One region of the Streptomyces sp. NPDC055243 genome, then DNA from elsewhere that is predicted to be linked to it. Evidence: riboswitches for the same ligand, from Rfam matches in the RefSeq annotation. Region 1 holds a riboswitch; the other holds the start of a gene.

What was found. A riboswitch is a leader RNA that binds a small molecule or an ion and turns the genes downstream of it on or off. The one in region 1 is predicted to bind ZMP and ZTP.
Region 2: linked by a shared signal. The riboswitch ahead of ACIGXX_RS02850 (bifunctional 5,10-methylenetetrahydrofolate dehydrogenase/5,10-methenyltetrahydrofolate cyclohydrolase) and the one ahead of glyA (serine hydroxymethyltransferase) in region 1 are both predicted to bind ZMP and ZTP.

The regions. Positions count from the first base shown of each region.
Region 1 covers NZ_JBITWR010000023.1:97,685-112,573, forward strand. The annotation lists gene ACIGXX_RS40350 (FAD-binding oxidoreductase) at 1-814, shown strand, start outside; gene ACIGXX_RS40355 (decaprenylphospho-beta-D-erythro-pentofuranosid-2-ulose 2-reductase) at 835-1,590, shown strand; gene ACIGXX_RS40360 (2'-5' RNA ligase family protein) at 1,648-2,235, opposite strand; gene trpS (tryptophan--tRNA ligase) at 2,309-3,322, opposite strand; gene ACIGXX_RS40370 (sigma-70 family RNA polymerase sigma factor) at 3,459-4,076, shown strand; gene ACIGXX_RS40375 (hypothetical protein) at 4,069-4,938, shown strand; gene ACIGXX_RS40380 (hypothetical protein) at 5,017-5,748, shown strand; gene glyA (serine hydroxymethyltransferase) at 5,882-7,228, opposite strand; ZMP/ZTP riboswitch at 7,269-7,359, opposite strand; gene rocD (ornithine--oxo-acid transaminase) at 7,471-8,673, shown strand; gene ACIGXX_RS40395 (SAM-dependent methyltransferase) at 8,805-9,590, opposite strand; gene ACIGXX_RS40400 (glutathionylspermidine synthase family protein) at 9,671-10,876, opposite strand; gene ACIGXX_RS40405 (hypothetical protein) at 10,928-11,359, opposite strand; gene ACIGXX_RS40410 (hypothetical protein) at 11,493-12,344, shown strand; gene ACIGXX_RS40415 (PLP-dependent aminotransferase family protein) at 12,495-13,958, opposite strand; gene ACIGXX_RS40420 (carboxymuconolactone decarboxylase family protein) at 14,006-14,518, shown strand; gene ACIGXX_RS40425 (carboxymuconolactone decarboxylase family protein) at 14,515-14,889, shown strand, end outside.
Region 2 covers NZ_JBITWR010000001.1:577,589-592,477, forward strand. The annotation lists gene ACIGXX_RS02835 (PPOX class F420-dependent oxidoreductase) at 152-703, shown strand; gene ACIGXX_RS02840 (LysR family transcriptional regulator) at 691-1,542, opposite strand; gene ACIGXX_RS02845 (EamA family transporter) at 1,646-2,530, shown strand; gene ACIGXX_RS02850 (bifunctional 5,10-methylenetetrahydrofolate dehydrogenase/5,10-methenyltetrahydrofolate cyclohydrolase) at 2,548-3,408, opposite strand; ZMP/ZTP riboswitch at 3,430-3,515, opposite strand; gene ACIGXX_RS02855 (DMT family transporter) at 3,688-4,635, shown strand; gene ACIGXX_RS02860 (methylated-DNA--[protein]-cysteine S-methyltransferase) at 4,740-5,243, shown strand; gene ACIGXX_RS02865 (2OG-Fe(II) oxygenase) at 5,270-6,004, shown strand; gene ACIGXX_RS02870 (Ada metal-binding domain-containing protein) at 6,001-6,303, shown strand; gene ACIGXX_RS02875 (hypothetical protein) at 6,300-6,863, shown strand; gene ACIGXX_RS02880 (alpha-ketoglutarate-dependent dioxygenase AlkB) at 6,860-7,519, shown strand; gene ACIGXX_RS02885 (L-threonylcarbamoyladenylate synthase) at 7,541-8,161, opposite strand; gene ACIGXX_RS02890 (PP2C family protein-serine/threonine phosphatase) at 8,227-8,985, opposite strand; gene ACIGXX_RS02895 (AraC family transcriptional regulator) at 9,164-10,135, shown strand; partial or broken gene ACIGXX_RS02900 (dioxygenase) at 10,316-10,882, shown strand; gene ACIGXX_RS02905 (FG-GAP-like repeat-containing protein) at 11,030-12,544, shown strand; gene ACIGXX_RS02910 (TIGR04222 domain-containing membrane protein) at 12,640-13,218, opposite strand; gene ACIGXX_RS02915 (hypothetical protein) at 13,363-13,944, shown strand; gene ACIGXX_RS02920 (ArsR/SmtB family transcription factor) at 14,003-14,889, shown strand, end outside.

The DNA of each region.
Region 1 (14,889 bases):
GCAACCGGTCGAGACGTCGTTGATGACGGTGGACACCGAGCGCGCCACCGACCTGGACGACCTGATGGCCCGCCTCACCGCCACCGACCACCGCTACCGCTACTCGGTGGCCTGGATCGACCTCCTGGCGCGCGGTGCGTCGATGGGGCGCTCGGTCCTCACCCGCGGCGACCACGCTCCCCTGGACGCCCTCCCGGCACGCGCGCGCAGAACCCCGTTGGCGTTCCGCCCCGGCCAGCTGCCGTCCGCCCCGCGCTTCCTGCCCGAAGGGCTGCTGGGCCGGAAGTCGGTGGGCCTCTTCAATGAGCTCTGGTACCGAAAGGCGCCCCGCTCCCGCGTGGGCGAGCTCCAGAAGATGTCGACGTTCTTCCACCCTCTGGACGGCGTCCCGCACTGGAACCGCGTGTACGGCCGCGGCGGGTTCGTGCAGTACCAATTCGTCGTCGGGTACGGCCAGGAGGAGTCCCTGCGGCGCATCGTGCGGCGCATCTCGGACCGCGGCTGCCCGTCCTTCCTCGCCGTACTGAAGCGCTTCGGAGAGGGCGATCCGGGCTGGCTCTCCTTCCCGATGCCCGGCTGGACCCTCGCCCTGGACATCCCGGCGAACCTGCCGGGCCTGGGCGCCTTCCTCGACGAGCTCGACGAGGAGGTCGCCGCGTCCGACGGCCGCGTCTACCTGGCCAAGGACTCCCGCCTGCGGCCCGAGATGCTCGCCGCGATGTATCCGCGGCTCGACGATTTCCGCGCGCTGCGGGCGGAAATCGACCCGCGCGGCCTGTTCCGCTCGGACCTCTCGCGCCGCCTCGCCCTCTAGCACCTCCAGGAGTTGGTCCCATGAAGGACGCCTTCGGCACCCCCCAGTCCCTGCTCGTACTCGGCGGCACCTCCGAGATCGGCCTGGCCACGGCCCGCCGTCTGGTCGCGCGGCGCACCCGTACGGTGTGGCTCGCCGGGCGGCCGTCCCCGGACCTGGAGAAGGCCGCCGCGGGCCTGCGCGACGTGGGTGCGGACGTGCGCACCGTCGCCTTCGACGCGCTCGACTCCGAGTCCCACGAGGCCACGCTCGGCAAGATCTTCGCCGAGGGCGACATCGACATGGTGCTGCTGGCCTTCGGCATCCTCGGCGACCAGGCACGCGACGAGGACGAGCCGCTGTCGGCGGTGCGGGTCGCGCAGACGAACTACACCGGCGCGGTCTCGGCGGGCCTGGTGTGCGCGCGCTCGCTGCAGGCCCAGGGGCACGGTTCCCTGGTGGTGCTCTCGTCGGTCGCGGGCGAGCGTGCCCGCCGCTCGAACTTCATCTACGGGTCCAGCAAGGCCGGCCTCGACGCCTTCGCCCAGGGCCTGGGCGACGCGCTGCACGGCACGGGCGTGCACGTGATGGTCGTGCGCCCCGGCTTCGTACGCTCCAAGATGACGGCGGGCCTGGAGGAGGCCCCGATGGCGACCACTCCGGAGGCGGTGGCGCTGGCCATCGAGACGGGCCTTCGGCGGCGCTCGGAGACCGTGTGGGTGCCCGGCGCGCTACGGGTGGTCATGTCGGCGCTGCGTCACGTGCCCCGGACGGTCTTCCGTCGGCTTCCGGTGTGAGGCCGCCCCTTCGGGGACGGCGGCTTCCGGTGTGAGGCTTCGGGGGCGGCGCTCAGGTCAGCGGGCGGGCAGCGTGCCGTGCGTGGCCGGGGCCGCCGCCTGCGGAGGGACCAAAGGGCCGCCCCCGCCGAAGGCGAACTCACGCAGCTTGCGCCACACCCCGTCGGCGCCCTGCTCGTAGAGCGCGAAGCCGGTGCAGGGCCACTCGGCCTCGTACTCCGAAAGCTCCGCGTAGGCCCGGTCCATGGCCTCTTCGGAGATGCCGTGCGCCACCGTGACGTGCGGGTGGTACGGGAACTGCAGCTCGCGCGCCATGGGCCCCGAGGCGTCCCGCACCCGCTCCTGCAACCAGCCGCAGGCCGAGCCGCCCGCCACCACCTGGACGAAGACCACGGGCGACAGCGGACGGAACGTACCCGTACCGGAGAGCCGCATCGGGAAGGGGCGCCCGGCGGCCGCGACGGCCCCCAGGTGCGCCTCGACCGCGGGCAGCGCCGAGGCGTCCACCTCGGTCGGCGGCAGCAGCGTGACGTGGGTGGGGATGCCGTGCGCCGCGGGGTCCCCGAAGCCCGCGCGCCGCTCCTGGAGCAGGCTGCCGTGAGGCTCCGGGACCGCGATCGACACACCGATCGTTACGGTCCCCACGTCGTACTCCTGTCGGTCGGGTGGCGGGCAGAGGGCGCTGTTGTACCTGGCGTGGTGCAGGGGGCTGTGTGGCTCAGTGCTTGGCGGGCAGCAGGCCCACCTTGTCGTACGCCTGGGCGAGGGTCTCCGCGGCGACGGCGCGCGCCTTCTCCGCACCCTTGGCCAGGATCGAGTCGAGCGTCTCCGGGTCGTCCAGGTAGGCCTGGGTGCGGTCCCGGAAGGGAGTCACGAAGTCGACCATGACCTCGGCGAGGTCGGTCTTCAGCGCACCGTAGCCCTTGCCGGAGTACTTCTGCTCCAGTTCCGGGATACCGATACCGGTGAGCGTCGAGTAGATGCTGAGCAGGTTGCTGACACCCGGCTTTTCCGCGGTGTCGTAACGCACGACCGTGTCGGTGTCGGTGACCGCGCTCTTGACCTTCTTGGCGGTGGCCTTGGGCTCGTCGAGGAGGTTGATCAGGCCCTTCGGCGTGGACGCCGACTTGCTCATCTTGATCGACGGGTCCTGGAGATCGAAGATCTTCGCCGTCTCTTTGAGGATGTACGCCGCCGGGACGGTGAACGTCTCGCCGAAGCGCCCGTTGAAGCGCTCCGCGAGGTCGCGGGTCAGCTCGATGTGCTGGCGCTGGTCCTCGCCGACCGGGACCTGATGGGCCTGGTAGAGCAGGATGTCCGCGACCTGCAGGACCGGGTACGTGAAGAGGCCCACGGAGGCGCGGTCGGCACCCTGCTTGGCCGCCTTGTCCTTGAACTGCGTCATGCGCGAGGCCTCGCCGAAGCCGGTGAGGCAGTTCATGACCCAGCCGAGCTGTGCGTGCTCGGGGACGTGGCTCTGGACGAAGAGCGTGCAGCGCTCCGGGTCGAGCCCGGCGGCAAGGAGCTGGGCGGCGGCGAGCCGGGTGTTGGCGCGCAGCTCGGCCGGGTCCTGCGGGATCGTGATCGCGTGCAGGTCCACCACCATGTAGAAGGCGTCGTGGGACTCCTGCAGCGCCACCCACTGGCGGACCGCGCCGAGGTAGTTGCCGAGGTGGAACGAGCCCGCGGTGGGCTGGATTCCGGAGAGCACGCGAGGACGATCAGAGGCCATGAGGCTCATTCTCTCAGGTGTCTCTCATTGCTCGGAAACAGACGTGTGACGGGTGTGCCGCGATCTTGTCCTGGCGCGGGTCGATCCGGTCGTCGCACATGCGGAACCGATCGCGTCCGGCCGGTGTATCAAGAGTGTGAGGGCACAGGGGGAGGTCCTGGAGGGGGGCCGCGTCGTCGACGAGGGTGCGGTGATCGCGCGTGTGCGCGCCGGGGAGCCGGAGGCGTACGCGGAGTTGGTGCGCGCTTTCACCGGGATCGCACTCAGGGCGGCCGTGGCACTCGGGGCGGGATCGGACGCGGAAGACGTGGTGCAGCAGGCCTTCTTCAAGGCGTACTGCTCCTTGGGGCGGTTCAGGGACGGCTCGGCGTTCAAGCCGTGGCTGCTGTCGATCGTCGCCAATGAGACGAGGAACACAGTCCGTTCGGCGGTGCGGCAGAGGTCGCTCGTCGGGCGCGAGGCGGCGCTCACGGAGGCGGAGCCACTGATACCGGAATCGGCGGACCCGGCGGTGGCGGCGCTTCAGGACGAGCGCCGGACGGCCCTGCTCGCCGCGCTCGACCGGCTGAGCGAGGAGCACCGCCTGGTCGTCACGTACCGCTATCTCCTGGAGATGGAGGAGGCGGAGACGGCCGAGGCGCTGGGCTGGCCGCGGGGCACGGTCAAGTCCCGGCTGAACCGCGCGCTGCGGAAGCTGGGGCGGCTGCTGCCGGAAGGACCGGAAGGACCGGGGGGAGGTGACGGGCGTGAGTGAGCGGGGCGACGGCCAGGACAGGCGGGACGGGGACGGCGCCGAGCAGGCCGGACGCGGCGGCGCCCGTCCGCTTCCCGAGGAGCTGCGGGCGCTCGGCCGGTCCCTGGACCCGCCCGGGGCCGGCGGCGCGTCGATGGCCGAGCGGGTCATCGCGCAGATCATCGCGGAGTCGGTCCCGGTGCCGGTCCCGGTGGACGAGCCGCCGGGGCGCCTGTCCCGGCTGCGGTCGTGGCTGCGGGCGCGGTGGCGGGTCCTGACGGCGGCACTGTGCGGGCTCCTGACGGCCGCGGTGCTCACGCCGCCGGTGCGGGCCGCGGTCTTCGAGTGGTTCGACTTCGGCGGGGTCGAGGTGCGGTACGACCCTTCGGCGCCCTCGCCGAGCGAGGCCGGGGTGCCCGGGTGCGGCGGCGGGGTGAGCCTGTCCGAGGCCGAGCGGCGGGCCGGCTTCGTGCCCGCGGTGCCGGACGCGCTCGGCGCGCCGGATGCCGTGTCGGTGACGCGGGAGCCGGGGGCGCGCGTCCTGGTCACCCTGTGCTGGCACGACGAGGGCCGGACGATACGGCTCGACGAGTTCGACGCCCGCCTCGACCTCGGCTTCGGCAAGACGGTGACGGAGCGTCCCGACTGGGTGCAGGTCGGCCGGGAGACGGGGCTGTGGTTCCCGCGCCCGCATCGGCTCACGTTCTGGATGGTGGAGGGCGACGGCGACCGGTGGACGCGCTCCGAGCGGACGGCCGGGCCGACGCTGCTGTGGACACACGGGCGGGAGCTGACGCTGCGGCTGGAGGGCGTGGCGTCCAAGGAGCGGGCGCTGGAGATCGGGAAGTCGCTTCCGGCTCGTTCCGGCGAAGAGGGAACCTGAACGGCTCGGGCGGTGTACCAGAAGTGAGGCGGTGCGGACGGGTCGTGCCGGGGAGCGGCTGGGGGATCGGACATGCGGATGCGTACGGCAAGGGGAATGTGCGGGTCGGCGGCGGGGCTCGCGGCCGGGCTTGCGCTGGTCGTGATGGGGGCGCCGCAGGCGGTGGCGGGCGGACCGACGAGCGTCCTCGTGGTCTCGCCGGAGAGCGGGCAGAGCACGGCGCTCTATGTGAGCGACAAGGAGTACGGCGAGCTGGAGCGCTGTCTCGGCGACATCGGCGAGGGCCGGCGCGAGCAGCCACCAGGTCTCGACATGAGTGCCGGAAGCCGTCAGATCAATGTGACGTGGATGGCCCACGACGTGAGTCCGTGGCGGGTGGACCGGGCCTATCCGATGGCGTCCGGCTCCAAGGAGGGCAAGGACGCCACGGGTGCCAAGAGCGCCAAGGACGCCGAGACCGTGTGGATCCACACGACGACGGACGTGGAGTCCATGACCGGCTCGTGGCACAAGGCGAAGGACCCGGCCCGCCTGACGGCACTGTTCAAGAAGCTGGGGGTCATGGGCGCTCCGGCAGCCGGGGGCAATCAGGCGACAGCCCCCGAGACGGATGCGGCCCCACCGCCGACGACCGCCTCGGCACGGGCGGATGGCATACCGGGCGACGGCGGCACGGGCTGGTGGTGGGCGATACCGGGCGCCGCGGCGGGAGCCGCGGGAGCGCTGCTGCTGCGGGGGCCCTTCCTCGCCTCTCTGCGCGGGCGGCGGCTCCATGAGGACGGCCCGCGGCAGGAGTTGCGGGACGTGTGAGGGGGCGCAGGGACGCTGCCGCCCCCGGCCGGTGAGGTGGCCGACCTGGGGCGGCTGTGCGGACCAGCGATCAGAACGGTCAGGCCGGTCAGGCCGGTCAGGCCGGTCAGGCCGGTCAGGCCGGTCAGGCAAGTCAGTGCGCCGGCAGGCCCGGGGCCGGGTGGGCGGCCATCAGGTCGGCGACCTCGGACCGGATCTTCGTCAGGGCGTCCTCGTCACCGGCACGGGCCGCGGCGACGCCTCGGTCGATCCAGTCGGCGACGGTCGGCATGTGCTGCGTTCCGAGACCGCGGGAGGTGAGCGAGGGGGTGCCGATGCGGACGCCGGAGGGGTCGAACGGCTTCCTCGGGTCGTACGGCACGGTGTTGTAGTTCACGACGATCCCGGCCCGGTCCAGGGCCTTGGCGGCGACCTTGCCCGGGACGTCCTTGGGGGTGAGGTCCATCAGGATCAGGTGGTTGTCGGTGCCGCCGGAGACCAGGTCGAAGCCGCGGGCGAGCAGTGCTTCGGCGAGGGCCTGGGCGTTGGCGACGACCGCGCGGGCGTAGTCGCGGAAGGAGGGCTGCGACGCCTCGTGCAGGGCGACGGCGATGGCCGCGGTGGTCTGGTTGTGCGGGCCGCCCTGCAGTCCGGGGAAGACCGCCTTGTCGATGGCCTTGGCGTGCTCCTCGCGGGACATCAGCATCGCGCCGCGCGGGCCGCGCAGGGTCTTGTGGGTGGTCGTGGAGATCACGTCGGCGTGCGGCACCGGTGAGGGGTGGGCGCCGCCCGCGATCAGGCCGGCGATGTGCGCGATGTCGGCGACGAGGACGGCCCCCGCCTCGTGGGCGATCTCGGCGAAGGCGGCGAAGTCGATGGTGCGAGGGAGGGCGGTGCCACCGCAGAAGATCAGCTTGGGGCGTTCCTTGAGGGCGAGGTCGCGCACCTCGTCGAAGTCGATGCGGCCCGTGTCGTGGCGGACGCCGTACTGGACGCCGCGGAACCACTTGCCCGTGGCGGAGACGCCCCAGCCGTGGGTGAGGTGGCCGCCCATGGGGAGGGCCATGCCCATCACGGTGTCACCGGGCTCGGCGAAGGCGAGGTAGACGGCGAGGTTGGCCGGGGAGCCGGAGTACGGCTGGACGTTGGCGTGCTCGACGCCGAAGACGGACTTGGCGCGGGCGACGGCCAGGCGTTCGACGGGGTCGATGTTCTGCTGACCCTCGTAGTAGCGGCGGCCCGGGTAGCCCTCGCTGTACTTGTTCTGGAGGACCGTGCCGGAGGCTTCGAGGACGGCGGTGGAGACGTAGTTCTCGCTGGGGATCAGCCGCAGGGTGTCGGCCTGGAGCTGCTCCTCGGCGCCGACGAGAGCCGAGAGCTCGGGGTCCTGCGCGGCGAGCGCGGGGTGGCTGAGGGTGTTCGGAAGCTGCGCGGAATCCGCGGAAGCGGAACGTGAGGAAGCGGAATCCGCGGCGAGGTTCGAGGAAGGGGAGTGAGTCATGGCGTCCTCCGGGGCGAGCGGTGAGTTTCCGGTCGTGGTCCCGGGGTGCCCAGGCGGGCGGCACCTCGAAGGTTCTGCCTCGCACGGCTTCCTCGGGGTCCGTTCCCCGTGCGCCAGTCGCCGTGCTGTAGAGAGCAGCCTAGCGGGCACGCCGGGTCGGCAGGTTTCCTCGTCCACGATCCGAGCGACGATAGAACTTGGGCGCCACACCCGCCCCATGCCGCAGGACGAACGGAGACCCCGTGTCGACTACCGAAAAGTTCATCACCTCGGCCGAAGCGCACAGCGCGCACAACTACCACCCGCTGCCCATCGTGGTCGCGTCGGCGGAGGGTGCCTGGATGACGGACGTCGAGGGGCGCCGCTACCTCGACATGCTCGCCGGCTACTCGGCGCTGAACTTCGGGCACGGCAACCGCCGCCTGATCGACGCCGCCAAGGAGCAGCTGGAGCGGGTGACGCTCACCTCGCGGGCCTTCCACCACGACCGGTTCGCCGACTTCTGTACGCGGCTCGCGGAGCTGTGCGGCAAGGAGATGGTGCTGCCGATGAACACCGGCGCGGAGGCGGTGGAGACGGCCGTGAAGACCGCCAGGAAGTGGGGGTATCAAGTCAAGGGCGTGCCCGACGGGCGGGCGAAGATCGTCGTCGCGCGCGACAACTTCCATGGGCGGACCACAACCATCGTCAGCTTCTCGACGGACCCCGAGGCCCGCGCGGACTACGGCCCGTACACCCCGGGCTTCGAGATCGTGCCGTACGGCGATCTGACCGCGATGCGGGAAGCGGTCACGGAGAACACCGTGGCCGTGCTCCTCGAGCCGATCCAGGGCGAGGCCGGGGTCCTGGTGCCGCCGGCCGGATATCTCGCGGGCGTCCGGGAGTTGACGCGGGAGCGGAACGTCCTCTTCATGGCGGACGAGATCCAGTCGGGGCTCGGCAGGACGGGCAGGACGTTCGCGTGCGAGCACGAGGGCGTGGTGCCGGACGTGTACATCCTGGGCAAGGCGCTAGGCGGGGGTGTCGTGCCGGTGTCCGCGGTGGTGGCGGACGCGGATGTGCTGGGGGTGTTCAAGCCGGGTGAGCACGGCTCGACGTTCGGCGGCAATCCGCTGGCGTGCGCGGTGGCGCTGGAGGTCGTGGCCATGCTGAGCTCGGGCGAGTTCCAGCAGCGGGCCACCGAGCTGGGCGAGCATCTGCACTCCGAGCTGGGGCTGCTCGCCGGCACGGGCGCGGTGACGCAGGTGCGGGGCCGCGGGCTGTGGGCGGGCGTCGACATCGAGCCGTCGCACGGCACGGGCCGCGAGATCTCCGAGAAGCTGATGGACCGGGGGGTGCTGGTCAAGGACACCCATGGGTCGACGATCCGGATCGCCCCGCCGCTGGTGATCAGCAAGGAGGACCTGGACTGGGGGCTTGATCAACTGCGGGCCGTGCTGGCCTAGTTCCGGGGAGGCGGGCCCCGTACCGCCTCCGCGGCCCGTGCCTCAGCGGCCCGTGCCTCAGCGGCCCGTGCCTCCGCGGCCCCTGCCTCAGCGGCTCCGGTCTCAGCAGCCCCGGTCTCAGCAGCCCGGACTCAACGCTTGAGGCCCACTCCGCCGAACATGGCCACGTCCTCGACGCCGACCGTCGACTCCGCACGCCAGCGGTTGCACGACACCACACCGGGGTCGAGGAGCTCCAGGCCCTCGAAGAACTCGGCGACGCGCTCGGGTGTGCGCTGCGTGAGCTTGGGCGTGCCGTTCTCGTTCCAGAACGCCACCGCCTCGTCCACGTCGGGCATCGCCGGGCTGGTGATCGTGTGCGAGAGGACCAGGTGGCTGCCGGCCGGCAGCGCGTCGAGCAGACGGCGCACGATGCCGTACGCCTCGGAGTCGTCCTCGATGAAGATGACGACTCCGAGCAGGATCAGCGCGACCGGCTGGTCGAAGTCCAGGGTCTTGGCGGCGTGTTCGAGGATCGCGTCGACGTTGCGCAGGTCCTCGTCGAGGTAGTCGGTCTTGCCCTCGGGGGTGCTGGTCAGCAGGGCGCGCGCGTGGGTGAGGACGAGCGGGTCGTTGTCCACGTAGACGACGCGGGACTCGGGGGCGAGCCGCTGGGCGACCTCGTGGGTGTTGTCGGCGGTCGGCAGACCGGTGCCGATGTCGAGGAACTGCCGGATGCCGCACTCGGTGACGAGGTGGCGCACGGCCCGCCCGAGGAACTGCCGGTCGGCGAGCGCGTACGCGCCGATGCCGGGGTGCAGGGTGCGGATCTGGTCCCCGGCGGCCTGGTCGACGGGGTAGTTGTCCTTGCCGCCGAGCCAGTAGTTCCAGATCCGGGCCGTGTGAGGCTGCGTGGTGTTGATCCTGCTGTCGGCCATGTTCGGTTCGCCTCCGGGTGCGTCATCGCGATCAACCGGCAGCGTACTCGGGGAAATTGGCGGAGCCCGCGGGTCCGGCCTCAGAGAATCACGTGCGGCAGGAACCTCGCGTACTCGTCCGTGATCAGACCCGCCGACTCCCGGATGCCGAGCCCCGCCGCCTCGTCCTCGACGACCCACGCACCGAGCACCACACGGTTGCCGTCGAAGTCGGGCAGGGGTGCCAACTCCTGGTAGCAGCACGCCTCCGCACGCACGGAGGAGGAGGACTGGGCGTCGCCCGGCGGGTGGATCGTGACTCCGGCGCCTTCGCGGCCGAGGAGCGGCTTGGCGACGTAGCCGGGACCGGAGGCGAGGGCCAGCTCACGGGGGCCGTCCAGGTAGGCGGGGAGCAGGTTCGGGTGGCCGGGATACAGCTCCCACAACACCGCAAGCAGCGCCTTGTTGGAGAGGAGCATCTTCCAGGCCGGCTCGATCCACAGGGTGGAGCCGGTACCGCCGCCGTTGTCGAGAGTCTCCAGGACGTGCGGGGCGAAGCGGTCGGTGGTCAGCCACTCCCACGGATAGAGCTTGAAGCAGCTGCGGATGAAGCCGAGCTTCTTGTCGACGAAGCGCCGCGAGAGACGGTCCCAGCCGATATCCTCCATGGAGATCGCCTCGGTGTCCAGACCCGCCTGCTGCGCGGTCTCGCGCAGATACGCGACCGTCATCAGATCCTCGCCGAGCTCGTCGCCCGCGGAGTGCGCGAAGTACAGCGGGCCGCCGGGCGGGAGCAGTGGGGCCTGCTTCTTCCAGGCGTCGACGAGGCGTTCGTGCAGGGAGTTCCACTGGTCGGCGCCGGGGAAGCACTCCTCCATCCAGAACCACTGGGGGCTCGCGGCCTCGACCAGGGAGGTGGGGGTGTCCGCGTTGTACTCCAGCATCTTGGCCGGGCGCCCGTCCGTGCCGTCGTAGTGGAGGTCGAACCGCCCGTAGAGGGAGGGGAGTTCGGAGCGTCGGCGCCAGGCCTCGGTGACCGCTTCGGCCACTCGGGGGTCCGTGATGCCGAGGTCGGCGAGGCGGTCGTGCTTGACGATGTGCCCGGCTGCCGCGAGGCACATCGCGTGCAGCTCCTCGACGACCTCTTCGAGGGCTTCGACCTCGGGCAGGGAGAAGACGTAGCAGGCGGACTCGTCCCAGTAGGGGCGCAGCGAGTCGTCGGGGTAGCGGGTGAGGGGGTAGATGAGCCCCTGGTCCTCGACGGTCTGCTGCCAGCCGGGGCGCGGGGTGAGGGTGCGGCGTTCCATGATGCGGGTCTCGGTCTCGGTCTCGGCTCTCGTGGCTCGCTCGTATCCGGCTCAGCCGCCGCCGCTGCCCGAGCAGCCGAAGCCGTCGCGGTCGACGGCCTCGCTGCGACTGAAGGTGCCGTAGTCGGCGTAGCGGCCGTCGACGTCGGCGTCGTAGTACCAGTCGGGGTCCATGCGACGACCGGACTTGCCGGTGCCCGTACCCGTACCCGTACCCGTACCCGTCCCGTAGGAACTGCCGCCGGTCTTGCCCCCCTTGCCGTACGAGGAGGAGGAACCGGAGGACGAACCGCTCTTGCAGTTCTTGTCGGCGACGATCTTGTAGCCGCTGAAGGCGTCGTAGCTGTCGCGGTCCACGCACCGCTTGTCCGGCTCCGAGCCGCACGAGGTCAGGGCCGCCGCGAGGACGCCCATCCCGCCGAGCACGACCGTGCTGGACCGCAGCTTCCGCCGCGGGGTGCCCTTTTCCTTCTCCGCTGCCATCGGCTGCGCCACTCCCCCGTTGTCGTACATGTGTCAAGACGCGATCGGCGGCCAGCCTAGGTAAGCGTCCCTGCGCCATGCCAATCGGCTCAGCCGAATCCCTTTCCTCTACAGTCACTTCGTGTCTCTTGGGATGATTTGCGCACTCGGTTCAGCGGTCTGCTTCGGCACGGCCTCCGTCTTCCAGGCCGTCGCCGCGCGCGCCACGGCGCCGGGTACGGGGTCCGGCGTCGACCCCGCGCTGCTGCTGCGCGCGGTGAAGCAGTGGCGGTACGTCGTGGGGCTCGCACTCGACGGGCTCGGCTTCCTGCTGCAGATCGTGGCGCTGCGCTCCATCCCGATCTACGCCGTCGGGGCGGCGCTCGCCGCGAGCCTCGCCGTCACGGCGGTGGTGGCCTCGCGGTTGCTGCGGGTGCGGCTGAGCGGGGTGGAGTGGGCGGCCGTGGGCGTGGTGTGCGCGGGGCTCGCGATGCTGGGGCTCGCTTCGGGGGACGAGGGAGAGGGCGCGGGGTCGACGACCCTGCGGTACGTGATGCTGGGCGTGGCGGTGGGGGTGTTGGTGCTGGGGGCCTTGGCCGGGCGGTTGCCGGGGCGGGGACGGGCGTTGGCGCTGGGGCTCGGGGCGGGGTTCGGCTTCGGGGTGGTGGAGGTGGCCGTGCGGCTGATCGACGATGTCTCGCCGGGGGCGTTGGTGCGGAACCCGGCTTGTTACGCGTTGCTGGTGGGTGGGGGTGCGGCGTTTCTGCTGCTGACGTCGGCGTTGCAGCGGGGGTCGGTGACGACTGCTACCGCGGGGATGGTGATCGGGGAGACGATCGGCCCTGCGGTGGTGGGGGTGGTGTGGCTGGGGGATCGGACTCGGGACGGGCTGGAGTGGCTGGCCGTTCTGGGGTTCGTGGTGGCTGTGGTGGGGGCGTTGGCTTTGGCGCGGTTCGGCGAGGCGCCGGCTCCTTCGGAGGGGGTTCCTGTGGAGGGGGCGGTGTAGGGGGTGGCTTGAGGGTGGGTGGACCCTGCGAGGCTCTGTCCCCAACCCCGCCCCTTCCCGGAAACCTGCTGGCGCAGGGGCCTTGGGCACCGTCAATCACCGGCTCCGCCGAGTTCGTCCTCAAACGCCGGACGTGGACGGGCTAAGAGCTCACGGCAGCACCCGGCACAGCGCCTCCAACGCCCCTGCCCACGCATGATCCGCCGGTGTTCCGTACCCCACCACCAGCGCGTCCCGGCCCGGGACCCGCGCGTCGGGATGACGAAAGCTCGCCAGGCCCTGGACCGCGAGGCGTTGCCAGCTCGCCGCCTGGACCACCGAACGTTCCGTGCCCGGCGGCAGTTCGAGGACCGCGTGCAGGCCCGCTGCGATCCCCGTGACCCGTACCTCCGGTGCCCGCGCCGCGAGCGCGGCGACCAATTCGTCCCGTCGGCGGCGGTAGCGCAGGCGCGCGCCCCGCACATGGCGGTCGTACGCACCCGACGTGATGAACTCCGCGAGCGTCAGCTGGTCGAGCGCCCCGCAGGCCCATTCCGCGCCCCCCTTCGCCTCGACGACCTCGGCGGCGATCGGTGCCGGAAGGACCATCCAGCCGAGCCGAAGGCCGGGGGCGAGGGACTTGCTCGCCGTGCCGAGGTAGACCACGCGGTCGGGGTCGAGGCCCTGGAGCGCGCCCACCGGCTGCCGGTCGTAGCGGAACTCCCCGTCGTAGTCGTCCTCCAGGATCAGCCCGCCCTCGCGCCGCGCCCAGTCGACGGCCGCCGCGCGCCGGTCGGGGTGCAGCGGGTCCCCCATCGGGAACTGATGCGCGGGCGTGAGCAGCGCCGCCTTGGCCGGGCCAGATCCAGCTCCCGGCCCCTGTCCCGGCCCCGGCCCCGTCCCCCGCTTCGACCCCAACTCGGCCGTCGACGTGCCCCGTTCGTCGAAAGGCAGTGGCCTCGTCCGCAACCCCGCCCGCTTCAGCAGGTCCCAGTGCACGTCGAGGCCGTACGACTCGACCCTCATCTCCCGCAGACCCCGCGCCCGCAGCACACCGCCCAGCAGGCTCAGCCCCTGTGCGAAACCGGCGCAGACGACGATGCGGTCCGGGTCCGCGTGCACGCCGCGGGCGCGGGAGAGGTAGTCGGCCAGGGCGGTGCGCAGTTCGATGCGGCCGCGCGGGTCGCCGTAGCCCAGCGCGTCGTTCGGGGCCGACGCCATGGCCCGGCGCGCTGCCTTGAGCCAGGCGGCGCGCGGGAAGGAGCCGAGGTCGGGGGTGCCCGGCATCAGGTCGTACGTCGGACCGCCGGCGGCCCTGCGGCGCGGTTCGGGGTCGGCGGGGCGCGGCACGGCGCGTTCGGCGACGCAGGTGCCCGAGCCCTGGCGTGCGGTGAGCCAGCCCTCGGCCACGAGGTCGGCGTACGCGTCGGCGACCGTGTTGCGGGCGATGCCCAGGTCGACGGCGAGGGAGCGGGACGAGGGGAGGCGGGTGCCGGGGGCGAGCCTGCCGCCGCGCACCGCTTCACGCAGGGCGTCGGTGAGGCCCTTGCGTACGCCGGAGTGCGTGCCGGAGGTGGCCTCGCCGGTCGTCTCCAGGTGGAGGTCCACGCCCAAAGTGGCCCAGGATTCTTCCATGGGAATGGACCATACCCGTGGGCTATTCCGGTCGTACGGTCGATGACATGACGACGAACGACAGCACCGACGACGGCACCAGGGAATACGTCCACGAGCACGCGCCCCGGCTCGACTGGCACCAGCACGCACCCGAGGTCTTCAAGGCGATGATCCGGCTCGACGCGGCGGCCCGTAAGGGCGTCGACCCGGTGATCCTGGAGCTGGTCAAGATCCGCGCCTCGCAGCTCAACCACTGCGCGCTCTGCATCGACATGCACAGCAAGGACGCCCTCGCGGCGGGCGAGAGCGTGGAGCGGATCATCCAGCTCAGCGCGTGGGAGGAGTCGCAGCACTTCTACACCGCGAAGGAGGTCGCCGCTCTGGAGCTGGCCGAGGCGATCACCGTCCTGACGGACGGCTTCGTGCCGGACGCCGTGTACGAGAAGGCCGCGGCCCTCTTCGAGGAGCAGGAGCTGACCCAGCTGATCGCCGCGATCACGGTGATCAACGCGTGGAACCGCTTCGGCGTCTCGACGCGTCAGGTGCCGGGCCACTACAAGGCCGGTGACCACAAGTGAGCGCTCGGACCACGCACCTCGACAAGGGGGTCGGGACGGCGATGGCCGCGTTGAGCGCGGCCGCGAAGAAGGGGCTCGGCGACCCCGTGCTCGCCGAGCTCGTGATGATCCGGGCCTCGCAGATCAACGCGTGTGCGTTCTGTCTGGACATGCATGTGGACATCGCCGTGAAGAACGGCGAGACGGCGAAGCGGATCGCCCTCCTCAACGCCTGGGCGGAGGCGGGCGAGCTGTTCGGCGAGCGGGAGCGGGCGGCTCTCGCGCTGACCGAGGCGGTGACCGTCCTGACGGACGGGTTCGTGCCGGACGAGGTGTACGAGGCTGCGGCCAAGCACTTCGACGAGGCCGAACTCGCCCATCTCATCGGGGTG
Region 2 (14,889 bases), on a different contig from region 1:
AGAGAGCTGCAACGCCATCAGACGCGGTGCCTTCGTCAGCCTAAATCCCCCGCGGGCGACGAGGGCATCGCTTTGCGCCGCTCGCGATGCTTGCGCCCGTGTGCCCTGGCTCCGCCGCCTGGACGGCCCCCGCCTCTCGTATTCTCGCCGCATGACTGAGCACTTAGGGAAAGTCGACGAAAGTGCCCTGCTCGACCTGCTCCAAGAACAGCGCATCGGCACGCTCGTCACCCTCAAACGCGACGGCCGCCCGCAGCTCTCCAACGTCGGCTACGCCTACGACCCCGAGGAGCGCGTCATCCGCCTCATGGTCACCGACAGCCGGGCCAAGACCCGCAATCTGCGCCGCGATCCGCGCGCGAGCTTCCTCGTCACCGACGGCGCGGGATTCTCGTACATGATCGCCGAGGGCGACGCCGAGCTCACGCCGGTCGTGACCGACCCGCACGACGCGGTCGCCGACGAACTGGCCCTGGTCTTCCGGGGGTTCCAGGGCGAGCACCCCGACTGGGAGGGGTTCCGTGCCGCGATGGTGAAGGAGCGGCGCCTGGTGATACGGCTGCACGTCAAGCATCTGTACGGAGCCGCCGGGAAGCGCGTCCTCGTGGGCCCGGGCCCCCAGGGCCCCGGCCCCGCCGTGGCGGTGGCGGGGCGTCCCGGTCTTCAACTCGGCACGGACGGGCCGCCGCCTCACGTCCGGTAGAGGTCCGTCAGGAGCGCCACGGCCGCGTGCGTCACCGGATGCGGGTCGTGGCGGCGCCAGATGAGATGTACGGCGATGGGGTCGGCGTCCCGCAGCGGGCGGAACACGACGCCGTCGCGGCGGTACTGGTTGGCGGTGCTCTCCGGGGTGAGGCCGACGCAGCGGCCCGACGCGACGATGGCCAGCCAGTCGTCGATGTCCTGGGTGTACTCCACCGGTGGGCGGGCCTCTTCGGGCCACAGCTCGGCGCTGGTGGTGCCGGTGCGCCGGTCCACGAGGAGCGTCCGGTCCCGTATGTCGGCCAGCGGAATGGAGCGCCGCCTGGCCCACGGGTCGTCGCTCGCCAGCGCGCAGAAGCGCCGCTCATGACCGACGACGGCACTGGCGAAGCGTGCCTCGTTGAAGGTGGTGCGGACGACGGCGAGGTCGCAGAGGCCCTCGGCGAGGCCGCCGGACGCGGAGTTCGTCCGGATCAAGTACAGCTCCACGTCGGGGTGTCCCGCGGCCCAGCGGCGCTGGAACTCCGCGGTGTGGCGGCCCATCGCCGACCAGGCGTGGCCGATGCGCAGCCGGGTGTGTCCGGTGGTCGCCTCGCGGATGAGGTCCTCGGCCTCGGCGAGCAGCTGCCGGGCCCGCGCGAGCACCTGCACCCCGGCCGTCGTGGGCGTGACGCTCCGGCTGGTGCGGTGCAGGAGGCGCACCCCGAGCACCTCCTCGAGCCCGCCGAGGGTGCGCGAGACCGCAGCTTGCGAGACGCCCAGCTCGGCGGCGGCATCGGTGAAGCCGCCGGTGTCGACGATGGCGACCAGGCAGCGCAGATGCCGCAGTTCCAGATCCATGGCCACAGCGTAGGGACAACCGGAGCCAATGAATAACCAGAGCGTATAGATGAACGCCGGCATGCATTTTTCGTATGCCCGCGGGTGACGCATCCTGCGGTGCATGCGAACGTCTCGGAGCGAAGGCAGGACCACCGCGAACCTGGGGGAACCGGCGGAGAGTTCCCGAGGTCGGCTGCCGGGCATGGCGATGATGTTCGGCAGCGGCCTGTCCAATCAAGTCGGCGCCGCCACGGGCGCCTTGGCGTTCGAAGCCATCGGTCCCGCCGGTGTCGTGGCCGTGCGGCAATGGGTCGCGGGAGCCGTACTCCTCGCGGTCGGCAGGCCCAAGGTGCGCGCCTTCACCTGGCGCCAGTGGTGGCCGCTGCTGTGCCTGGCCGCTGTCTTCGCCACCATGAACCTCTCCCTGTACACCGCGATCGACCGCGTGGGCCTCGGCCTGGCGGTGACCCTGGAGTTCCTGGGCCCGCTGACGGTCGCCCTCGCCGCCTCCCGCCGTGCGGTGGACCTCGGCTGCGCGGTCGTGGCGGGGGCCGCGGTGGTCGCCCTGGCCCGCCCGCGACCCAGCGCGGATTACGTCGGCATCGGGCTCGGCCTGCTCGCCGCGGCCTGCTGGGCCTCGTACATCCTGCTCAACCGCACGGTCGGGGCCCGCCTCCCGGGCGTCGAGGGATCGGCCGCCGCCGCGGGAGTCTCCGGGCTCCTCTACGTGCCGGTCGGCATCGCGGTGCTGGCCCACCACCCGCCGACGGCGACGGCCCTGGCCTGCGCGGTGACCGCGGGCGTCCTCTCCTCAGCGGTCCCGTTCCTCGCCGACCTGCTCGCCCTGCGCCGGGTCGACGCCCGTTTCTTCGGGATCTTCATGAGCGTCAACCCGGTCCTCGCGGCGCTGGTGGGCATGGTCGTCCTGGGGCAGTCCCTGGAGGGGGTGGAGTGGCTGGCCATCGCGGCGATCGTCTCGGCCAACGGGGTCAGCGTCCTGAAGTAGGCGCGAGGCGCCCGCGATCAGTCCAGGCCGAGCTGCCGCTTCGCCGCCTCGACCGTCTGGGCGAGGAGCACGGCGATGGTCATGGGACCGACACCGCCGGGCACGGGAGTGATCAGGCTCGCGCGCTCCAGGGCGGAGTCGAAGTCGATGTCGCCGACGTTGCCCGGGTTGTAACCCGCGTCGATCACCACGGCGCCGGGCTTGATGTCCGCGCCGCCGATGAACCGCGGCCGGCCGACGGCGGCGATCAGGACGTCGGCCTGCCGGACGATCGAGGAGAGGTCGGCGGTGCGCGAGTGGCAGTACGTGACCGTGGCGTCCCTGCCCAGGAGCAGCATGCCGGCGGGCTTGCCGAGGATGGCGCTGCGGCCCACGACGACGGCGTGCTTGCCGGTGAGGTCGACGTCGTACGCGTCGAGCAGGCGCATGATGCCGCCGGGCGTGCAGGACACGAAGCCGGGCAGGCCGAAGCCCATCGCCGCGAAGGAATGCATGGTCACTCCGTCGACGTCCTTGGCCGGTGCGATCGCCTCGAAGGCGGCGCGCTCGTCGATGTGGGGCCCCACGGGGTGCTGCAGCAGGATGCCGTGCACGGTCGGGTCCTGGGAGAGGCCGGTGACCGTCGCGACCAGTTCCTCGGTGCCGACCGAAGTGGGCAGGGCCACGTGCCGTGACTCGATGCCCGCCTTTTCGCAGCGGGCGCGCTTCATGCGGACGTAGGTCACCGAGGCGGGGTCGTCGCCGACCAGGACGGTCGCCAGGCAGGGGGAGTTCCCGGTGCGACGGCGGATGTCCGCCGCGGTCGCGGAGGTGGTGTCGACGAGGCGGCGGGCGAGGCCGGTGCCGTCCATCAGGCGAGCAGTCTGAGTCTGGGGCATGTGCCACTCCTGGACTTCAGGGTGAGTCGCCCAGGCGCGCGGCATCGACACGATGTCAGGCCGCTCCCCGGTGGTACTCCACCTCAGCGCCAGTCACGGCCCGCCTCTCACCCTAAGGGACGGGGCGGGGCGGGAAGCGGCCGGCATTGAGGATGTAGCTGAGCTTAATGAAAGTTCAAAACTTGTTGCTTGTCCTTTCGTGTCGGCGACGGCATCGTTCCCTGACAACGGCCCGAGGGCGAGGGCCCGCCATCAAGGCCCCGACCAAGGAGAGCGACAGTGAACGGCGTCCCCGGACGAACGTGGGCAGCGGCCAGGGTGGGCGTACTCGCCCTCCTCTGGGGATCGACCTTCCTCTGGATCGAACTGGCCCTGGAGGGCCTGTCTCCCGTGCAGGTCACCCTCCTGCGCTGCACCCTGGGGGCCGCGACCCTGACGGTCGTGCTCTTCGGTACGCGCAACCGCCTGCCCCGCGGCCTCAAGACGTGGAAGCACGTCTTCGTCGCCGCCTTCTTCTGCAACGCCCTGCCCTTCGGCCTCTTCAGCGTCGGCCAGCAGACCGTCGACTCCGGAGTGGCGGGCGCGCTGAACGCCACGACCCCGCTGTGGTCGGTCCTGATCGGCCTCGCCATCGGCACGGAACGCGGACTGCGCCCCGTACGCCTCGCCGGACTCCTCATCGGTTTCGCGGGTACGTCGCTGATCTTCGCCCCGTGGCAGCAGTCGGGCATGACGAGTTGGGGCGCCCTCGCGATCGTGGGCGCGGCGGCGAGCTACGCCGTCGGCTTCGCGTACATGGGGCACCACCTCGTCGGGAAGGGCATGCCCACCCTCTCCCTCTCCGCGGCCCAGCTCATGGCGGCCACGGGCCTGACGTCGCTCGCCCTGCCGGTCGGCGGCCTGGAGGCGATCCACGTGGACCGCACCGCCCTGATCGCCGTCGTGGTCCTGGGCGTCTTCGCCACCGGTGTCACCTTCCACCTCACCTACCGGATCATCGCGGACGAGGGCGCGACCAACGCCGCGACCGTCGGCTATCTGCTGCCGGTGGTCTCCGTGGCGCTGGGCGCGGTCGTGCTCGACGAGGCCTTCAGTCTTCGGGTGGCCGCGGGCATGGCGGTCGTACTCGTCGGGGTCGCCATGACGCGACGGCAGAAGCGCGACCCGGCACCGACGCGCCAGGTGGCGGCGGCTCCGGCAGGCGCCGCGGAGGCCCGCAGGGCGTGAACGCCCCGTCCGAATCCCGCCAGCACGCGCGATCGCGACACCTCAGTGTGGGAGGTGGAAAGAAGCGAAGAAGCGCGGAACGGAAAGGGAAGAGGGTGGCCACGATGACCGTCCACACGACCGTCAGCAGCCCGCTCGGCGAACTGCTGCTGGTGGGGGAGCCGACATCGGACGGCGTCTCGCTGACGTCACTGTCCATGCCGGGCCAGCGGAACGCCCCAGCCGTGCACGGGAGTTGGATGCACGACCCGGATCGATTCCCGGAGATCGCACGGCAGCTCGCCGCCTACTTCGCCGGTGAACTCACCCGGTTCGACATGGAGTTCACCCCCGGCGGCACCGACTTCCAGCGGCGCGTCTGGAGCGCCCTGGAGGAGATCCCGTACGGCACGTCGACCACCTACGGCGCGCTCGCCGAGCGGCTCGGCATCGAGCGCGGGCGGGTCCAGGCCCTGGGCGCCGCGATCGGCGCGAACCCGTTGCTGCTGGTGCGCCCGTGCCACCGCGTGATCGGCGCGGACGGCTCGATGCGTGGGTACGCGGGCGGCGTGCGGCGCAAGGTCGAACTCCTCACCCATGAGGGCGCCCTCCAGCCCACCCTCGTCTGACCCGCACGACCGCGAAGGACCTCATCATGATCGACACCACTCACCCGGCGGACGCCCGCGTCGGCGAACGCGTGGCGGCCGGGGACTGGGACGCGCTGACCGCCGAGCTCGACGAGCACGGCAACGCTCTCACCGGCCGGCTCCTGACCCCCGGCGCCTGCCGCGACATCGCCGCCCTGTACGACGAGACCGACCGCTTCCGCACCACCATCGACATGGCCCGCTACCGCTTCGGTTCCGGCCAGTACCGCTACTTCACCCATGAACTGCCCGATGCCGTACGAGAGTTGCGCGAGGCGTTCTACCCTCGGCTGCTGCCCGTCGCCCGCGGCTGGGCCGCGAAGCTCGACAAGCCGGCCCCCTGGCCCGACAGCCTGGGGGAGTGGGTGGAGATGTGCCACGCGGCCGGGCAGGCCAAGTCCGCGCAGATCCTGCTCCGTTACGGACCCGGCGACTGGAACGCCCTGCACCGTGACGTCTTCGGCGACATGCTCTTCCCGCTCCAGGTCGTCGTCGGTCTCGACGCCCCTGGAACCGACTTCACCGGCGGCGAGTTCATCATGACCGAGCAGCGCCCCCGCGCCCAGTCGCGCGGATCGTCCACGACGCTGCCGCAGGGCCACGGGCTCGTCTTCACGACCCGCGACCGGCCCGTGGCCTCCAAGCGCGGCTGGTCGAACGCGCCGATGCGGCACGGCGTGAGCACCGTGCGCTCCGGGCGGCGGCACACGCTCGGCCTGGTCTTCCACGACGCGGCGTGAACCCCGCCCCGGCCGGGCGGCCGGACCCGCGCAGGTACACGCTGTGCGGCCCGGACGGAGAGCCGTACCCCAGCGGCACACCGGGCACCCTGGGCGGACACCGCCGCGGACGGCTGTACGGCCGCCTCGACTGCCCCTCGGCGCTGCGGGCCGTCGCCCGCGGCGGCTACGCCACCCACCGGGTGTTCTTCCCCGACGAGGCCACCGCGCTCGCCGCCGGATACCGCCCCTGTGCGGTCTGCCTGCCCGATCAGTACGCTCGCTGGAAGGCAGACCCAGAAAGCACCGGCACACCATGAGCATCCTGACGGAGCGGGAGTCATCCCGCTCGCCCCTGATCGGCGCCGCCGAGCAGGCCGCCCACGCGGACCTGCCCGCGCCCGCCCCGCACACCGACGCCGAACTCGCCGCCCTCATCGGCCTGTTGACGCTCCCGAAGGCGCGGATCGAGACCGTCACCATCGGCCACGGCCGCGACACGGCCTCCCGAGCCGCCGCCGAAGCCTTCACCGCGGCATGGACGGCCCGCGGCGGCACGGTCCTGACCACGGTGAGCTGGCCCGAGACGGCCGCGTCCTGGCTGCGCCCCGCGATCCGCCTGACCGCGGCGGCGCCGGACGCCTGGGTCCTGGCCGCGGCCCCGCTCGGCCTCGCCCAGCTGGCCCGCCGTCTGCGCCACTCCACCGACTGGGACCCGGCCCGCAGCTACGCCTTCGCCTCCCTCCAGGACTCCCGCGTCCCCGCGCTCGCCGGGGACGACGTGCTCCACGGCCTGCGGGGCGCCACCGCCGACGGCGCCACCTGGGACGTACGCCACCGCTGGGTCACCACCTGTCCGCCCGCCGAGGTGACCGCGTGAGCGCCCTGATTCCCCGCCCCACCACGGAGATCGCGCCCGGCGCGGTGCACGTGCCGCAGTGGCTCACCCCGGACCAGCAGCGCGCACTCGTCACGGCGTGCCGGGAGTGGGCCACCGGGCCGGTGCCGATCCGCCACACCGAGCTGCCGCGCGGCGGGGTCATGTCGGTGCAGACGGTGTGCGTCGGCTGGCACTGGCGGCCCTACCAGTACACGCGCACCGCCGGTGACGTGAACGGCCGGCGGGTCGCCGCGTTCCCGGACTGGATGGTCGACCTGGGCCGCCGGGCGCTGACGGCGGCGTACGGGGACGTCTCGTCCGCGGCCGACTACACCCCGGACACGGCGCTGATCAACTTCTATGACGGGCAGGCCAAGATGGGCATGCACCAGGACAAGGACGAGCGGTCGTCGGCCCCGGTGGTCTCCCTGTCCATCGGCGACAGCTGCGTCTTTCGCGTGGGCAACACCCAGACCCGCACCAAGCCCTACACCGACATCGAACTGGCCTCCGGCGACCTGTTCGTCTTCGGCGGGCCTTCGCGCTACGTCTTCCACGGCGTGCCCAAGGTCCACGAGGGCACCGCGGACCCCGCCACCGGCCTGACCTCGGGCCGCCTGAACATCACGATGCGGGTCACCGGCCTCACCGGCTGAGCCCACGCCTGGCCGGAGGGGCTACTCGAACCGCGAGGTGTCGCCCGCTCCGTGGCGCACGATCTGGGCCTCGCCGTCGGAGAAGTCGATGACCGTGGTGGGGCTGGTGCCGCAGTCGCCCGAGTCGACCACGGCGTCCACCACGTGGTCGAGCCGTTCCTTGATCTCCCAGCCCTGCGTCAGCGGCTCCTCCTCGTCGGGCAGGAGCAGTGTGCTGGAGAGCAGCGGCTCGCCGAGCTCGGTGAGCAGGGCCTGCGTGACGACGTGGTCGGGGATGCGGACGCCGACGGTCTTCTTCTTCGGGTGCAGGAGCTGGCGCGGCACCTCCTTCGTCGCGGGAAGGATGAAGGTGTAGCTGCCCGGCGTCGCGGCCTTGATCGCACGGAACACGTCGTTGTCGATGTGCACGAACTGACCCAGCTGCGCGAAGTTCTGGCACACCAGGGTGAAGTGGTGGCGATCGTCCAGGTTCCGGATCTTCCGGATGCGGTCGAGGCCGTCGCGGTTGCCCAGCTGGCAGCCCAGCGCGAAACAGGAGTCCGTCGGATACGCGATCAGCGCGCCGGAGCGGATGCTGTCGGCCACGGTGCTGATGCTGCGGGGCTGGGGGTTGTCGGGGTGCACGTCAAAATACTTCGCCATCCGCCGAGCGTACGTGATCGCACCAGTGGTCCCCGGCTTCTCGGTGGGCACGACCGGCCGGGCGGCTAGTCGTCGTCGACGACGCTGATCAGCGCGAGCGTGATGTTGTCGGGGCCACCGGCGTCGATGGCGGCCTTCCATAGTTCGAAGACCGCCCGGCCGCCGTCGTGGGCCGTGAGGATCTCGTCGAGGGTGTCCTCGGGCACGGGGTCGGTCAAGCCGTCGGAGCAGACCAGGAAGCGTTCACCCCCGACGAGCGGCACCGTGCTGACGTGCGGTGTGACCGCGCTGAACCGGAGGGCACCGCCGAGCGCCTGCGTGACGATCGACGTGGTGCGCCGGCCCGGAGCGGGCGGCGGGCTGTCGTCGACGCTCATCCGGCGAAGCGTGTCGCGGGCGCCGCCGCGGCTCACGTCGAGCACCCTGCTGTCACCGACGTTGAACACCAGGAGTTCCTTGCCGATGACCACGACACCCGCGACCGTCGTCCCCATGGTGGTCAGCTCCGGGTCGATCTCGGCGGCCGCGTACACGGCGTGATTGCAGACGTCCAGCGCGTCACGAACGGCTTGTTCGCCGTCCAGCGAGGCGCCGAGCGACGCCAGCTGCCGTACGACGATGCCGCTGGCCACCTCGCCGCCGGGCTGGCCGCCGATGCCGTCGGCGACCGCGACGACGAGGGGGTTGCCGAGCGGGAACCCCAGCGTCTGCGGGTTCTCGGTCGTGGTCCCGCACAGCGTCCACGGGCCGACGGCCAGACTGTCCTCGTTGTGATCGCGCACGAGCCCGGGGTGGCTCAGAGCCGTGACTGTTATGTAGGGCATTCCTGTCCCGCCTCTCCGCAACGGCAGGCGTGCTCCGCACCACCATTGTCACGCCGGGAGCCCCTCTCGGCTCAGTGGCGGACCGTGGTCACCCCCTGCCCACCGGTGACCCGCGCATGCCATGGTGGGGGATTCGGCTGGTCTGGACCAGCCGCCGGTCGTGGTGGGGAGCGTACGCATGCGCGGCACAACGGTCTTGCCCGGCGAGGGGAACAGCGGGTTACCGGGCAGCGGGCCACCCGGTGAGGAGGACATGCCGACGCATCGTCTTGAAGTGCCGATGCCCAACGCGCTGCCGTTCGCCATCGGCACCTTCGACACCATCGGGCCGATGTCCCGCGCGGCGTTCCCGCACCGGCACACCTTCCACGAGATCGTCCACGTCACCGGCGGCACCGGCAGCCATGTCGTCGATCTGACCCGCTTCGCGCTGCGGCCGCCCGCCCTGTGCTTCATCGCGCCCGGCCAGGTCCACCACTGGGAGAACGCCGACGGCCTGGACGGGCACGTCATCCTCTTCACCGACGACTTCCTCCTGGACCACCCCGCGGACCGCCACGCGCTGCGGGGGCTCGGCCGGCGCTCCTGTCTCGAACTCCCCGCCGACGCGGCCGACCGGACCGCGCGCCTGGTCGCCGAGCTGGACGCCGAGTACCGAACGGGCGCCGACGGATTCCAGAGCGTGCTGCGGGCCCTGCTGCACGTCCTGGTGGTGCGGGCGGCGCGGCTGCCCGCACACCACCCGGTACCGGACGCGCCCGCCCCGCGCTCGCGGCCCGGCTCGGTCGCCGCGGAGTTCGTGCTGCTGCTCGGCACTCCAGAGGGGGCTCTGCGGTCCGTGCGCGGGTGCGCGCAGCACCTGGGCGTCTCCGTGAGCTACCTCAGCGAGGCGGTGAAGGTGTCCACGGGCCGCACGCCCGGCGAACTGATCCGGCAGGCCCGGGTGCACGAGGCCAAGCGCCTGCTGCTGCGTACGGAGTTGTCGGTCCGTCAGATAGCGGCCCGGGTCGGCTTCGGCGACCCGGCCTATTTCTGCCGCTTCTTCCGCCGCGAGACCGGCGCAAGTCCCGGGGACTTCCGGCGCGGCGGTGGCGATATTCACCACGACCACCGCCTTGAGTCCATCGCCCGCGCCGGGCCCTCCGCATAGCTTCGGAGCCGATCCGGAACCCACCCCACCCCCCCAGGAGGAGCGATGGAGCGCGAGATCGGCACGACCGGAGACGGCATACCTGACGACGGCTCACGTGCCGACGGCTCACGTGCCGACGGTGAGGGCGGCGGCGGCCCCAGCCGCAAGACCGTCCTGAGAGCGGCCGCCGCGGTGGGCATGTCCCTGCCCGTGGCCCTCATGGGCGTCCCCGCCCTGGCCAGGACCGCGGGCGACCGGGGCGTGGCCCCGGAGGCGACCCCGGCCTGTGACGACGGCGACGACCCGACGCCCCCGCAGATGGAGGGGCCCTACTTCAAACCCAACTCCCCCCGGCGCACCTCGCTCCTCCAGCCCGGCACACCGGGCGTACGGCTCACCGTCACCGGCTACGTCTTCGGGCGGGCCTGTCGGCCGATTCCCCGGGTCCTGATGGACTTCTGGCAGGCCGACACCTACGGGACGTACGACAACACGGGATTCCGCTTCCGCGGGCACCAGTTCACCGACGCCAACGGCGCGTTCAGGCTCACCACCATCGTGCCCGGCCTCTATCCGGGCCGCACCCGGCACCTGCACGTCAAGGTGCAGGCCCCGGGGCGCCCGGTGCTCACGACCCAGCTGTACTTCCCCGGTGAGCCGCGCAACAACACGGACCCGATCTTCGACGCCCGGCTGCTCATGAACGTACGCACCGTCGGCAACACGAAGGAGGCGGACTTCGACTTCGTCCTGAACGTGCCGCAGTAGTCCCGGCGGGTGGGGCGGCTGAGCGGCGTGGGGCGGCATACAACCTTTGGTGGCCGTGGAGGGTCAAGTGATCGGCCGTCATGAACCGGCGGTGAACTCCGCCGGGCGGCCGACCGGCCGAACTCTGAACCAAAGGGAACCCGTATGTCGCGAGCCAGTCGCTCAGCCCGTCGCACCCTGCCCCTGATGGCCGCCTCGCTGCTCGTGGGCAGCGGCCTCTCGGCCCTGGCCATCGGGGCGGGCAGCGCCCAGGCGGCCACCCCGGCCGCCGACGCGGGCCGCGCGAGCGCCGCCGCGGAGAAGGCGACCGACGACTTCAACGGCGACGGCTACGCCGACCTCGTGGTCGGCGCCCCGGGCGGCACCGTCTCCGGCCAGGCCAAGGCCGGGTACGTCGTGGTGACCTACGGCTCCAAGGACGGTCTCGACCCCGCCAACAAGAAGATCATCAGCCGCTCCACGAGCGGGGTGCCCGGCGCGGCCACCGCCAAGCAGGAGTTCGGCAGGCACTTCACCAAGGCCGACCTGGACGCGGACGGGTACACGGACGTGGTGATCGGCACGCGGCCCGCCGGCGTCGGCTCGGTGATCCTGTGGGGCTCTCCGAGCGGCTTGACCGGCGGCACCGGCATCAGCACCTTCGGATTCTCCCCGCGGGCCGGGGACTTCGACGGCGACGGCACCACCGACCTGGCCCTGTTCGACCTGGTGGGCTCGCACGGCGACGACCCGGTCGAGCAGAAGGCCCGCCTGTGGAAGGGCCCCATCGCGCGCACCGGCGCCCCGGCCGCGACCCTCGACTTCATGGACAAGTCGCAGTGGTGGAGCTACGACAGCGACGAGCGCCCCAACCCCGTCTGCCGGGAGAAGCCCGAGACGTGCGTCGACGGACCGCTCTCCGTCCAGGGCCCGGTGATCCCGGAGGCCGTCGGCGACATCAACGGCGACGGCCGCACCGACATCGCCGTCAACGACTACGCGGGCGACGGCGAGTGGGGCAACAGCATCCTGTACGGCAGCCCCACCGGCTTCAAGCGCGGTGACGCGCCGGGATCCAGGGGAGCACTCGGCGTCGGCGACGTCAACGGCGACCACTACGACGACCTGGTCGTCGGCGACGGAGACTACGAGTCCAAGGTCATGGTCGCCTACGGCTCGGCGGACGGCCTGAAGGCGGGCGTCCAGAAGTTCGACCAGGACCTGCCCGGCATTCCCGGCGCCGAGGAAGAGGGCGACCGCTTCGGCAGTTCTCTCTCCGTCGCCGACGTGACGGGTGACGGCTACGCGGACATCGCCCTCGGTGTCGTCGGCGAGGACGTCAAGGCCGTCGGCGACGCGGGCGCCGTCGTCCTCGTGCACGGAAGCGCGAACGGCGTGACGGGCTCCGGAGCCCAGGCCTTCCACCAGGACACGGCAGGCGTTCCCGGAGTCGCCGAGGCGGACGACCAGTTCGGGCAGGCCGCGGCGCTGCTCGACGTCACCGGCGACGGACACCGCGACCTGGCGGTGTCCTCCGCCCGGGAGAACGCCCAGGCGGGCGCCCTCTGGTCGCTGCGCGGCACCTCCACCGGCCTGACCGCCACGGACTCCGTCGCCTTCGGCCCCAAGGACGTCGGGGCCCCGGACGTCGCGGCGATCTTCGGCACCACCCTGCGCTAGGAGCCGAGCGGGTCACGCGCGAGCCCGCGCCCGGGGACGATGGATCGTCGCCCCTACGGGCGCGGGCTCGCGCGTTCCTCCTCAGTCGTTTCCGCTCAGTCGCTCCCGCCGCCTCCGCCCCCACAGCCGAAGCCGGAGTCAAAGTGGTCGGAGTCGTGCTCCAGGGCTTTGCCCATCCGGATCAGGGTCCGGCCCAGGGTGGACGGGACCAACTGCGCCTCCGTGACGCTGCGTTGGACCGTCCCCTTCGGGAGGACCTCGGGTCCGCCGAACACGTAGTCCGGCAGGCTCCCGTCCTCCTCGGCCGTCTGGAGCCGCTGCCTGCCGACCCGGGTCGGCAGGTGCCGGGCCCTGGTCACCAGGCCCCACTCCGCGAGCCGTTCACCGATCTCCTCCACCTCGGGAGACTCCCGCAACTCCGCGCACACGGCCGCCGCGCCGCGGCTGCGCAGGCACGCCGTGACCAGGGCGCGCTCGACCGGGTGCTCGGGCAGCTCCCCGTCCACGGCCTGCACCCGCGAAGCCCTGAGCCTGAGCAGCCCGCCCTCGGCCAGCGCGATCATGGCGCACTCCACCACCCGTCGCGCCCCACCCGCCAGATAGGCGACGTCGTGCACCCCAAGGGCCCGTCGCCCGGCCACCGCCGTCGTGGCCCGCCTGAAGTACATCCGCATGCCCCCACCCCCTTCGGACACCCCGTCCTTCGGCTGTGGTGCCCGACGGCAGGAGTGCACATCCCTCCAACTCGCCTCTTCAGAGCTAAACTTGAGGGTCCCCGCCCCATTGGTGCCGCCAGGCCCCGCGGTCATCATGAGGGCATGCGGGAATACGAGGACGTCGATGCTGCCGGCACGGACGGCGAGGCCCTCTGGAGCGCCGCGGACGGGGAAACGCATCTGCGCCGGCTGCTGGGCGCCGTCGCCACGACAATGGCGGGGCTCGGCTTCGGCGGGCTGCTGCTCGCCGCCGACGAGCCCGTCGCCGCCGCCGTGATCGCGGGCTTCCTTCTGCTCATCGGGCTGCCCATGATCGTCCACTGGCTGCGCGAGAGCCGCTCCGTCGTCGAGGTGCGCGTGGTGCCCGGCGACCGGTCGGCCTTGCGGCTGCGCCGCGCCGGCGGAGGGACCGTGGAACTCCCGGCGGCCTCGGTCAGCCGTGTGCACATGGTGACCACGCCGTTCCAGGAGCCCGACACTCCCGGCGACGGGTCGGTGGTACTGCACCTGTACATCCGTCACGACCCGCACAGTCGTCAAGGCCGCCGCTACCGGTGCCGATTCGCGGGGATGGACACACAGAGGCGTGCCCGCTCCCAGGAGGCGTGGAGCAGGGTGTGCCCCGCCGCTTCCTTCACCACGGGAGTGCGGAGCTGGCCGCTGCCGTCCGGCGACTACGACTGATCAGTGACGCGGCGGGCAGAAGAAGGCCGGTTACGGGGGACAGGGGGAGAGACAGGCCATGTTGCGGGTGCACTTCACGGCCGAGGACCTGGCGCGGGTGCGGGTCGCATCGGGGCCGGACTTCCTGTGGGAGATCAGCAACAGCGTACAGACGCTGCAACGGCGCGACGGGGCGCGGGTGTTCGGTGAATGGAGGCGGTGGGCGAGACCGCGACTGTCGGACAGCTGCCGCCTCCTCTCGCCCCTCCTGCCGCCGCACGGCTGCTCTCCCGACTTCCTCACCCCCACCCACGGGGAAGACGAGACGCTCCGCGCGGCGGTCGACACGCTCGTGCGCACGCCCCGCCCGCGGTTGCGCACCGATCTGACGCGGGTGGCCGCGTCGCGTCGCCTTCCGGGCTGGACGGAGTCCCTCGCGCGCGGTGACGCCGCCGCGCTGCGGCAGTTGGGGCAAGCTCTCCACACGTACCACCTGGAGGCGCTCGCGCCGTTCTGGTCGCGCATCCACGCCCAGATCGACGCCGACCGCATCATCCGGCTGCACAGCCTCCTGGACGGCGGGACCGACGGGCTGCTGGCGGGTCTGGGGCATCAACTCCGCTGGCGCCCACCGGTGTTGGAGGTCGACTATCCCGTGGACCAGGACCTGCGGCTCGACGGCCGGGGGCTCACCCTGCAGCCCTCCTTCTTCTGCTGGCCCACGCCCGTCACGCTCGCCGACGGTGAACTGCCCCCCGTCCTGGTGTATCCCATCGACCACGCGATGGACTGGACCCATCCCACGCCTCCCGACCGCCCGGACGACGGCGCGCTGGGGCCGCTCATCGGGCAGACGCGCGCCGCCGTCCTCAAGGCGGCCCGCACCGGGGCGTCCACGGTCGAGCTCGCCCGTCAGCTCGCGGTCACCCACCCGGCCATAAGCCAGCACGTCAAAGTCCTGCGCGC